Microscilla marina ATCC 23134: one gene and its partner. The protein of the gene in region 1 interacts with the protein of each later gene in a pairwise test. Links are inferred from orthologs where the notes say so. Each region holds a gene or a part of one and is shown on either strand. Other genes may lie near its edges.

What was found.
Region 2: the proteins of M23134_RS12915 (region 1) and mrdA interact in binary tests that used the Escherichia coli proteins (3 or more experiments, as listed by UniProt). The link is inferred for Microscilla marina ATCC 23134 from one-to-one orthologs.

What each region holds. Positions count from the first base shown.
Region 1 is NZ_AAWS01000012.1:80,945-87,137, reverse strand. The notes cover bases 1,566-4,496. They hold M23134_RS12915 (penicillin-binding protein 1A), read left to right. Parts: upstream 1,566-1,873; coding sequence 1,874-4,120; downstream 4,121-4,496. Other genes in these bases: M23134_RS12910 (UbiA family prenyltransferase), read left to right, coding at 4,231-4,496; porW (type IX secretion system periplasmic lipoprotein PorW/SprE), read left to right, coding at 1,566-1,675. Outside these bases: more of porW, read left to right, coding at 1-1,565; more of M23134_RS12910, read left to right, coding at 4,497-5,070; M23134_RS12905 (hypothetical protein), read left to right, coding at 5,524-5,955; M23134_RS12900 (hemin-degrading factor), read right to left, coding at 6,000-6,193. UniProt on the Escherichia coli protein: Cell wall formation. Synthesis of cross-linked peptidoglycan from the lipid intermediates.
Region 2 is NZ_AAWS01000025.1:91,928-98,189, forward strand. What follows is about bases 1,328-4,327. They hold mrdA (penicillin-binding protein 2), read right to left. Parts: upstream 3,740-4,327; coding sequence 1,916-3,739; downstream 1,328-1,915. Other genes in these bases: rodA (rod shape-determining protein RodA), read right to left, coding at 1,328-1,919; M23134_RS21730 (hypothetical protein), read right to left, coding at 3,736-4,251; mreC (rod shape-determining protein MreC), read right to left, coding at 4,244-4,327. Outside these bases: M23134_RS21715 (alpha/beta hydrolase), read right to left, coding at 1-418; more of rodA, read right to left, coding at 555-1,327; more of mreC, read right to left, coding at 4,328-5,083; M23134_RS21740 (rod shape-determining protein), read right to left, coding at 5,612-6,262. UniProt on the Escherichia coli protein: Catalyzes cross-linking of the peptidoglycan cell wall. Responsible for the determination of the rod shape of the cell. Is probably required for lateral peptidoglycan synthesis and maintenance of the correct diameter during lateral and centripetal growth.

The DNA of each region.
Region 1 (6,193 bases):
AAACGCGTTGACGGTAATTAATTATTTGAAAAAACAGGCAATGAGTAAACAAAACCTGCGTGATTTTTTGATTATGCGGGCGCACTATTACCGAACAAAACTTAACTATAAAAGAACCGGGAGGTATTTGGTAAAAGCAGTAGATATGATGCGCCATGGAGAACGTAAAGGACGCATTCATTTTATCATAGGGCAAATATACCAAAGGTTTGAACAATACGATAAAGCGTATACTCATTACCGCTCTGTGCTTAGAAACAACCCTCCTTATGAGCTGGCTTTTTATGCCCGACTCAAAATGACCCAGGTATCTAACATAAAAACGGATAAAGACATACGTAAAGCCCGACGTTATTTCAGACGGCTACTACGTGATGTAAAGAACAAAGAGTATCATGATAAAATTTATTATGAACTGGCGCTTTTTGAACTGCGACAAGACAGCACCAACCGAGCAGTTACTATGCTCAAAAAATCTATTGATGCCAGTGCAGGTAACAAGGTACAAAAAGCCTACTCTTACCTTAAACTAGGTGAAGTGCACTATGCCCCACTAGAAGAGTATGAACTTGCCAAAAAATATTATGATAGCTCGATGGTGTCGCTGCCCAAAAATGTAGAAAACTATAAGATGATCAAGCGAAGGGCGCGTATCTTGGGCGACTTTGTAAAATACCTGAATAGTGTAAGGCTGGAAGATAGCCTGCAAAGAATGGCTAAAATGGACACCTTACAGTTATCAGCTTACCTGGATAAAAACTTGAAAGTTAAAATAGAAAAAGCATACGACGAGGAACAACGCCTTATACAAGCTGCCAAAGACAAAGCCAAACGAAGCAATAATACCAGCACTTTGAAAGAACTGCAAAGTAATGTATGGTATTTCTATAATCCTCAATTAGTGGCGCGAGGCAGGGTAAAGTTTCAACAGAAATGGGGCACAAGGGTACTTGAAGATAACTGGCGCCGGAGCAACAAAGATCCTGAGCCACCTGATTCTTTGTTTATAGGGGGAGACAAAAAGCCTGACAAAGGAAAAATTGTAGCAGACAGGGTAAAAAAGGCAAAAGAAGAACTCTATAAAATTATACCTTTTACTCCAGAAGCTATCAAGGCCTCTGACAAAAAACTGGAGGATGGTTTTTATGAGTTAGGTAAAATTTATAACCTCCATTTGAATGAAAACAAAAAGGCCATTGGGTCATTTGAAGAGTTGCTCAAAAGGTTTTCTAAGACAAAGTATGAGGCAGAGGTACTTTATTTTTTGTACCTCATTAACAAAAACTTGCCGAATGCTTCCAGGGCAGCCTATTATAAGCAGCAAGTGCTGAAAAAATACCCTAACTCGGTATACAAAAATATGATTATTAACCCTAATTGGTTAAAAGAGGCCAAGAAACACGAAAAAGAAGTAAAAGAGGCTTACAAAAAAGCTTATGAGGCTTATCAAAACCTCCAGTATGAAAAATCGCAACAACTCATGGATGCTACACTGAAAAAGTTTCCACAAAACCTCATTCAAGATAAGTTTTCGTTTCTGAAGGTGCTAATTATTAGTCGCACACAAAATAAAGAAGTAAGGGAAAAAGCCTTGTTAAAGTTTATTAAAGACTACCCGGGCAGCAACCTTAAAAAGTTTGCCAACAACTTGCTTAAAAAGTCTAAAGCAATGTAGCCACTTCATATTTCACAGTAACCTAAGCGGTAAGTTTCAAGTTTGTAATTTTAATACTTGACTTATCGCTTTTTGCCTGAAGCTTGTAGGTTAAAAAAGGTTACTTTTTATTTTTTTTTGTATAAACTTCACTATGATTAATTAACTATATCAAAAATCACTAATTTTGAAACACTAAATTAAAAACAGTCTCAAACAATGGGTAAAAAAGACAGACCATTTTACAGAAAAGGATATTGGCGGCTGATTATGCTTATTTGGATCGGTTTTTTGGCAACTATTACCGGAGCCGTTCTTTATTTTACCGCACTAGAGAACGACTTTATGGGATTTTTTGGTCCTATACCAAGTCTGGAAAGCTTAGAAAACCCCAAAACAGAACTTGCCTCTGAAATTTATTCTGCAGATGGCAAACTGATGGGTAAATATTACCGGGAAAACCGAAGCCCGGTAGAATATGAAGAAATTTCTCCCTACATGATCAATGCCCTCATAGCTACCGAAGATATTCGTTATGAGAGTCACTCTGGCATTGACCTCAAAGGTTTGACCCGTGCCATTGTAAGGCTGGGTAAAGATGGAGGGGCAAGTACCATTACCCAACAACTTGCAAAAAACCTCTACCGTACCCGTGGAGCAGCCAGCAAAGGTAAACTTCACGACTACCCATTGGTGGGCACGATTGTATCAAAAACCAAAGAATGGGTCACTGCCATTAAAATTGAGCGGAATTATACAAAAAAAGAAATTATTACAATGTACCTCAACACGGTAGAGTTTGGTAGCAATGCTTTTGGTATTCAAACCGCTGCCCGTACTTTTTTTGACAAACACCCTAGCCAGTTAAATGTGCCTGAGTCGGCAGTGTTGGTAGGTTTGTTAAAGGCTCCCACCCGTTATAGTCCGGTATCTAATCCTGAGCGATCGAAAGCCCGCCGAAACACGGTGCTTGAGCAAATGGAGAAATATAAATTTATTACTTCATCACAAGCAAGTTATTTCAAATCTCAGTCTATCAAGCTTAAATTTGGGGTAGAGGACCACGTAGGTGGAATTGCTCCTTATTTTAGAGAAGAAGCCAAAAAGTTTCTGAAAAAATGGGCAAAAGAGTCAGGGCGTGACTTATATACAGATGGCTTACGCATTTATACTACTATAGACTCTCGTATGCAAGCCTACGCCGAGAAGGTAGTAGAAAAGCAAATGAAAACACAACAAAAAATCTTCTACAAACACTGGGAAAACAGGAATCCGTGGGTAGACGCTTACAATGTAGAATTACCCAACTTTATTGAAGATTTGGCGAAAACTACTACTCAATACCGTATTTTCAGAAAAAAATATGGAAAAGATACTGCCAGCATTAACAAGGCAATGAATACCCCTGTAAAAACTAGGGTATTTTCCTGGACTGGTGAAAAAGACACCTTATTGAGTCCAATGGACTCTTTACGCTACTACAAACACTTTTTGCATACTGGTTTCATGTCTATGGAACCACAAAGTGGTCATGTAAAAACCTGGGTAGGAGGTATCAATTACAAATATTTTCAGTATGATCACGTAAAACAAGGACGCAGACAACCTGGGTCTACATTTAAACCCATTGTGTACGCCTCTGCCATTGACCTGGGGTATACTCCTTGTCACCAATTTGTTGATCAGCCAGTAGTGTTTAATGCCGGAGGAGGCCCTTGGGTAGCCCGTAATGCTACTTTATCTTATACGGGTGTTCCCCTGACTTTGCGCCGGGCACTAGGGCAATCAATCAACTCAGTTACAGCCGGACTTACCAAAGCCATTGGGGTAAGAACGATAGTAGAACACGCCAGAGAGTTGGGTATATCATCTCCGTTACGCTCTGTACCCTCGTTGTGTTTAGGGTCAAGTGAGGTATCGCTATTTGAGATGTTGGGAGCTTACAGCACCTTTGCCAACAAAGGGAAACATACGGTACCTATATTTATATCGCGCATAGAAGACCGCAACGGAAATGTTGTCAAAGAGTTTATACCCAAGGTAACCAAGGTATTGGATGAAGAGACTGCTTATATTATGTTGCACATGCTCAAGGCTGCTTTGGAGCCCGGTGGTACATCTACCCGACTATGGAGCTATGGTGTAGCTACTAAAAATGAAATTGGTGGTAAAACAGGAACTACTCAAAATAACTCGGATGCCTGGTTTATTGGTGTAACCAAAGATCTTGTATCGGGTGCTTGGGTTGGTGGCGATAACCGTAGTATTCGTTTTAGGAGCATTGTATACGGACAGGGTGCAGTACTTGCTTTGCCCATGTGGGGTGAGTATATGAAAAAAGTATATGCCAACAAGGATTTGCCTTATACCCGTGGTTCGTTTGAACGCCCCGATAAAGTAGACATAGAGTTGAATTGTGCCAAGATGCGACAAAAACGAGCTCAGATGTTACTGGATAATGAATAAATTATATAAATTATAAATTAATATCGCCTGCAAGAATCAAATTCTTGCAGGTTTTTTTGTTTTTATATCCAACCTGTCGTACTAATGATATACGCGGATACAAGTGAACAATGAAGGCAGTAAAAGACACACTCTATCAATACTTAAAAATACCTAATCGGGGGCTTGAATGGCTCATTTACCACAACTTATACATAGCATTGGGGGCTATGGCGCTTGCTTTTACTACTTACCTTTTGCTTGACACACCTTTAACCCAAATCAACTGGGCACTACTTTTATTTATTTTTTGTGCTACCATATTCACTTACAACATAGATCGTGTTCCTTTCTATTTTAATCATTGGTTTACTATCACACTCCAGTTGGTTGCCACCATCGGAATAATTACATGTAGCTTTTGGCTTTCCTGGCAGTTGCTTTTATTCGTAGTACACTTGGGGTTTATTGCGGTTTTTTATTCTATCCCTAAAGGGTTAGGGTGGCTTTCGTGGCTTTCGTTGCGACGTATACCTTTGCTCAAAATATTTTTGATTGCCTATGGCTGGGCAGCAGTTACGGTAATCCTTCCTGTAATTACATTGCATACAGACTGGCAAGCTCCTCAGGTGTTATATTTGTTTACTGAAAGGTTTTTATTCATTTTTATTATTACGCTGCCTTTTGATATAGGTGATGTAAAAAATGACCAAAACCATCGTATTATTACTATTCCCGTATGGTTGGGCATCAAGCGTGCCCGTCAAATAGGCTACCTGCTCATTGTAGTTTATATGGCTACAGCAATAGGACATTTTCAACAGATTATTTTTGTAATAATGGCAGGTGTGCTGATGTTCAGTTGTGGGATATTTTTGAGACAAGTAAACGCACAGACTCCCCGAATTTACTACAAAAAATATGTGGATGGTGCTATGTTTTTATATTTTGTATTATTTAGCTTTGTGTAAGCCTTGAATAATTAATTACTGAAGTCACGCAAATCCTTCTAAGCACCTCTATTTTGATGGTTATATTGTCATATGGCTATATTGTTTCGCAATGCATCGCAAAACAATATAAGCCTTTTGAGGAAGGTATGTAACATTAGTTAATTAGTTTACTATGATAGTTTAATAGCTAATTGCGCCAATAGGAATCGGTATCTAAGACTTGCTACTGCTTAAACCCAATTAGTGCACTGGGAACTAAATTCCTACTACATTAGCTTCGCAGAGCTCGCCACAGCAGAGCTGTAGGCTCGGTTATTCGGAGCCTTTAGCCTGCTGACTTTACTTAAAAAAGTTTGCGTAGCTTTGGCTATGCGCACTTTTCGAAGTGTGTCAGCAAACAAAATACCCTCGAATAAATAGCGCATTTATTTAATCCCCAGTGCATTAGTTTTACCCAAAACACCTTGAATTATGAAAGAAGATTTTATCAAAAAATTAAATATCATCTGGTTTGCACTCATCTTTGGTCAAGTCATTTTTCTATGTGTCATTCTGCTTGTATTTCAAGATAGTGGGATTAACGAAAGTTCACAAGGTTTGCTGGAGTATGTAGCGGTGGGGGCTTTGTTGCCTATGGTAATGATGAGCCAGGTTTTATATAAAAAGCAAATACAAAGAGCACAGGCATCTGAGGCTGCAGAAGAAGACAAACTCATGATGTATCAGACAGCTACTATTGTTAAAGCAGGGCTTCTGGAAGGAGGCAATATCTTTTGTTTGGTCGCCTACTTGCTTACTGGTGTGCAATGGCTACTTATACCGATTGTAGCAGTATTGGGCTTATTTTTTATGCAACGTCCTTCTGTACAGAAGTATGATATTGAAGTAGGGAGTCGATTCTAAAAAATAAATACCGGATGACTACTTGCCATCCGGTATTGTTACCTTTATGCATTGACACTTTCCTGCAAGGCTGTTTCTTTCTCTACTTCGGCTATAATCTCTTGCCACGCAGTGAGTTCAGGAATCCCTGGCTTTCGTTTGCCAAATAACTGTACAATTTGATTGCCTTGAGCGTCAAAACACTCCAAGGCAGTTACTACCCCATCTTTGGTAGGCTTACGCACCACCCACACATCTT
Region 2 (6,262 bases), on another replicon or contig:
CTTTAGCCGAAGCTAATAATTGGTCTACCGTGAGGTTTTCAAATGCTTCCTGATTGCCAATGCCATGTCTGGCAAGCCGTGCCAGGTACATATTGCACCCATAGCGTCGAGCAAAATTGCGGTGTACAGGTTCGCCTTCGGCCCAAGTAGCCGAAAAACCATGCAAATATACTAAAGCGTAAGGTGTTTTTTGTTTTTTAGTTGAGTCAGCCCACACAATGCGTGCTTCATTATCCGGCCTTAGATCTTTTACTTTTTTTTCTTTGGCGATTACCTCTTGCTCAAGTTGTGCCAGGTTATTGGTTACTTGAGGCAAGGTAGTGTCAAGCACAGGAGAGGGAGGAGTAGGGCCTAGCAGGTATACAATTGTCAATACCAACAAAAGAACCCCCAACCATTTAAAAATACGCTTTATCATTTTTTTAGAAACTTATCAAACTGCCCTTTGGTTAATTTTAAACAAGCACTCAAAAAACTATATAAAAACAGGGAATGAATATAAACATTCATTCCCTGTTGTGCGAATTTATTTCTAAAAACTGTAGAGATGCCTTTTACTGTCTTGCCAGTATTTGCTTACGGTGAGCGTCAAGTTTGAGCAGAATAAATATCAAAATAGAAAAAGACCACATAGATGAGCCTCCATAGCTGATGAGGGGCAAGGGAATACCCACCACCGGAAACAGCCCTATAGTCATGCCGATATTGATGGCAAAGTGAAAAAATATAATAGAAGCCACCGAGTAGCCGTAGACTCGCACAAAAGTATCTTTTTGCCTTTCGGCGATGGCTATCAGCCTTGCCATAAGCAAGAGGTATAGCGAGATCACTACTAGGCTTCCTATCCAGCCACGTTCTTCGCCAATGGTACAAAAAATAAAATCAGTACTTTGTTCGGGTACATAGCCCAGTTTGGTTTGGGTACCTTGTCTAAACCCTTTGCCAAAAAAGCCCCCCGAACCAATGGCAATTTTTGATTGGTCTACATTCCAACGTGCACGTTTTGAGGCTTTTTCTGGCTTAATCAATACTATGATTCGTTCTCGTTGGTATTTTTTGAGTACATCGTTTACTATATAACTTACGCTAAATATATAGCCAAATACCAACACCGCACTCATGATAATGACGGTACGTTGCTTAGACTCAGTAAACAAAAGTAAACTGATGACAGTCATAATGGCAATGCCAACAGCAAGGTTCCAAACCCCTACAATAAGGGTTAAGAAAAACAAAGTAACCACCGAGAACCCCCCCAAGAGTAACCAGTGAGGGATAATTTTTTCGCGGTATAGCACAAAGGCAAACGAAGCAAACACCATGGCTGAGCCTGTATCGCCTTGAATGATGATCAACACTGCCGGAATAGCAATAATAAATCCGGCTATTACATAAGTGTCTAGCTTTTCGAGCGCCTTTCGTGGAATACCTAACCCAATGCGTGATAAACCAAATACTTGCTCAGAGAAAAACCAGGTAATTCTGCCAAAAAATCCCAGGCTTTGCGGGCGGGGCACTTGCAGAAAACGCGCCAACGCCAGCGCCGTAGCAAACTTGGCAAACTCGGCGGGTTGTAAACCTACTCCGCCTATCATAAACCAAGACTTAGAACCATTGATGGTAGAGCCCACCAAAAGCACCATGACCAGTGCCGACAACATAGCAATGTAGATGGGATAGGCAAAGGCTTCGAAAAAACGCATGTCTACCACTATAATTACTACAATTAGGATCACCGCCAAGCCAAACCACATCATTTGCTTGGCTGACCTAAGCGAAAAATCGAAAAAACCCTGGTGTATTTCTGGTTTGTATACGGCTGCAAAAATATTGACAATGCCCACACACACCAATGCCAGGTATAGCAATACTGCCATCCCGTCGAAGTTGAGCCCGTTTTTTTTGTCCTGTGTGTTCAATTGATAAAGCTTTTTTCTATGACCATTTTTTCTGTGCTGGGGCGCAATGTTTTTCCCTTGAGATAGCGGGCAATCATTAGATTAGCAATAGGAGCCGCCCAAGTTCCTCCAAATCCGGCATTCTCTACATATACTGCAATGGCTATTTTAGGATTTTCTTTAGGAGCAAACGCAATAAATACTGAGTGATCTTCTCCGTGTGGGTTTTGTGCAGTACCAGTTTTACCACATATGGTAATGTCGGGCATAATGGCATAACCAGCTACTGTACCTGCTTTTACTGCCCCTTCCATACCGTCTATAATAAGTTTAAAGTACTGAGGGTCAATGGTTACCTTATGTTTTTTGATAAACTCAGGCAATTTTTTCTTGTTTTTGCCTATCCCCTTAATCAGGTGTGGCGTGTAGTAATACCCCTGGTTGGCTATAATGGCCGCAATATTTGCCATCTGTAACGGTGTAACCCCTAGTTCGCCCTGGCCAATACTCAAAGAATAAATGTTAGAAAATTTCCATTTACCTTCGCCAAACTTTCGGTTATAAAACGAAAGTGATGGTACATTGCCCCCTTTTTCGTTGTTAAGGTCAATGCCTGTTTTGGCTCCCAAGCCAAAGCTCAAAAGGTGTTGTCGCCACTTTTCATAGCCAATTTTACCATCGCTTCCTTTAGATACTCCGCCAGTACTGTCAACCAGTTTGTTTTGGTAAATAATGCGTCGGAACACATTGAAATAATAAGGGTTGCAAGAGTGTTGAATAGAGCGCTGTAGGTCTACTGTGGGGTGCCAGTGACATTTTACCAGGCTTTTGTTGCAGGCAAATACTGTTTGTGATGAAATTACATTTTCTTCTTGCCCAATCAATGCTTGTACTGCCTTAAAAGTAGAACCTGGCGGGTACTTAGACCGAATGGCACGATTGTACAAAGGTTTGGTTTTGTTGAGCAACAAGGGGCCAAAGTTTTTTGAAAACTCACGCCCTGTCAACAAATTAGGGTCATACGAAGGTGCCGAAATCATAGTTAAAATTTCGCCAGTAGTAGGTTCAATAGCTACTATAGCTCCCCGTTTGTTGCGCATGAGTTGTTCACCGTATTTTTGTAGTTCAAGGTCTATGCTCGAAATCAAGTCTTTGCCCGCCACTGAAGCAGTGTCGTATTTTCCTCCTTTATACGCCCCTTTTTTATTACCTCGAGCGTCTTCATATACCATTTTTACTCCACGTCGTCCACGCAAATACTTTTCATAAGCAGCCTCCAGCCCACTAATACCAATGTAGTCGCCCTGTTGGTAATAGTTAGCCGTGTCTTTTTCTTTCTTTAGCTGTTTTTTGCTTATTTCTCCGATGTATCCCAAGGCATTTGCCAGGCTTTTATGAGGATAAGCACGTACAATTTTAGATTCGGCATAAAAGCCGGGGTAGTCAATGAGTTTGTCCTGGATTTTGGCAAAGTCCTTACGGGAAATTTGTTTTAGAAAAGCCTTGGGCTGCTTGCCACGTACTTTTACCCGCTTCATGTTTTTGTCAAACTGGGCTTTGGTTATGCTCAAAAAATTACAAAAGGCAAGGGTATCCTTTATCTTTACTTTTTTAAGGTCTACCATCAGGTCATACACTGGAGTATTGAAAGCCAACAGCTTACCATTTCTGTCATAAATGAGTCCTCGGTGTGGGTATATTTTTATAGAACGTATGGCATTGCTTTCGGCTTTTATTTTATAGTCGCTTACCAAAACCTGGATCATAAACAGCTTGATAAGGAAGGTAAGCCCGGTAGCCGTAAATAGCCCCAATATAATCCATTTTCTACTGTCGTTCATGCTTGTTTTGTTGCTTTTTTAGGCGATAAGTACTGAATAATAACGCTTAATACAAAAGTGAAAATTGTGCTAAAAAATATTTTAACCAATGTATGGAAGAACAATTTGAAATGTGCAATCTCTATAAAAAAGATCATACTATGGTGTATAAAAATAAGAATGATGGCATACAAACTAAACCTGAGCAGGCTTCGCTCTTTTAGATCATTGTCATCACCTGCATTTTTAGGAGTCACTACCTTTAGCACAAAGGGTCGGATAAAGGCAATGAGTACACAGGCAGCACTATGAATACCCCAGGTATTGTAAAAAGAGTCGACTATAAAGCCCAGCAAAAAACCTGAAAACAGCAAAACATCACGTTTGGTGTCCTGGGGCAGGTTTAAAATAAAATTGATGTACACAAAGCAAAAGGCTACATCAAATAACTCAAGGTTTTTGGCAAAAAATACCTGTAAAATGATGTAGAGTACAAAGTATACTACTTGGGTTACTATGGTTTTGTTATTCATCTATATCTTCAAATGACTCTCGCTCAAGCGACTCTTGTTCTAATTTTAATCTGTTTTTGATGACATATACATAAGACAACTGATTGAATTCAGTGGCAAGCTGTACATCAATGTCAAAAAAGGTTTCTTCTGCTTTTCTACCTACTTTTTTTACTACACCAATGGTAATGCCTGCCGGAAAAGTACTGTTATAGCCAGAGGTAACGATGGTGTCTTTTTCTACTACGTTCAAATGTCGGGGTACGTCCAGCATTTTGGCTTGAGAGGGGTCGCCTCCCTGCCACTGTATGTAGCCCAATGAATTGTTCTTTTTGATCTCTGACGAAATCCTCATTTTAGAGTGCAACAGTGACACTACAATAGAGTAGTGCTTAGAGCAAGATTTGATCTTGCCTACTGCTCCTTCTGGAGAAATGACCCCCATGCCAGGTTTTATACCGTGCAGGCTCCCTCGGTTAATCGTAAGATAATTATTGTGTTTATGGGTAGAGTTGTTTACTACCTTGGCCACATCATATTGGTACTGTGCTACAATGAGCGAATCGCGAATGGGGACTACCTGGGCATTTTTGGCAAATTGTTTTTTTGCCACCAAATAGCGTAACTGGGCATTTTCCTGTGCCAATTTTTCGTTTACATCTCTCAGGTTGAAATACTCCCAGACACTGTTCGACACACCTAACAGTTGCCCGGTATATTCGCTCGAAATGTTATAAAAAATAGTGTTTTGATATTTATTGCGGGTAACAATTAATATCAGGCAGAAAATTTCAAGTAGCAGGAATAAAATGGGAGTCCTGAATCTTTTGATTAATAAAAATAGCGATTGCATATTTTTTACTCTGACAAATTTAAATGTCCCTTACTCTCAGTATTTATAAAGATACCCGATAAATCGGGATTTGCCACTTGGTTCCGGGGACTGAGTACGATGGTATTATCTTACTAACCATTTTAAGTATTGCCTTGTTAGTTTTTGGTTTTGTTGGCAAACTCGCGTGATTTTACAAAACTGTAAATAAAAACTTTGGTTATACTCCAAAATAAAATGCTAATATACACCAAGTACTGCCTGAAAATCAAGCAATAAGTAATTCTTCCATGTATTTTAACATATACACAAAAGAAATTATTATAAGGCGTATATTAGCACTAAAAAACTTAGTACACTGTAAATTAAGTAAGTTGTTATTTAGTTCGAGTTTATTTTGTTTGCTGGCGATCTTTACAAATAGAGCATAGCCAAAGCTACGCGATTTTTGTAAAGAGAAGTCAGAGGGCAAAAGAAGCCGAAAAAAGCATAAGATATTTATTTTACAGTGTACTTAGTATACTTTCAATTAAGTAGGTTACTAGTACCCTAGCTCATCAATACTGGTTTGTATGCTTCAAGGTTTTTTAGGGCAATACCAGTACCTCGTACTACAGCTCTTAATGGATCATCGGCAATATGTATAGGTAGCTTGGTTTTAAGCGCCAAACGCTGATCTAAACCTTTGAGCAATGCTCCACCACCAGTCAAATAAATACCATTGTTGTAAATATCAGCAGAAAGTTCTGGAGGAGACATTTCCAGGGTTTTCAACACCCCGTCTTCTACTTTAGAGATAGACTTGTCAAGGCAAAAAGCAATCTCAGAATAACTCACCTTGATTGTTTTAGGAATACCCGTCATCAGGTCGCGTCCTCTTACCTCGTAGTCGGCAGGTGGTTCGTCGAGCTCAGCCATTGCCGAACCTACTTCCATTTTGATACGTTCAGCCGAACGCTCACCAATCAATAGGTTATGCTGACGACGCATATAGTTTAGAATGTCCTGAGTAAACACATCCCCGGCAGTTTTGATAGATTGCTCGCATACAATCCCCGAAAGGGCAATTACGGCAATCTCGGTAGTACCACCTCCAATGTCTACAATCATAGAACCCACTGGCTCATCTATATTGATACCAATACCTATAGCGGCTGCAATAGGCTCGTGTATCATATATACTTCGCGTGCACCGCAGTG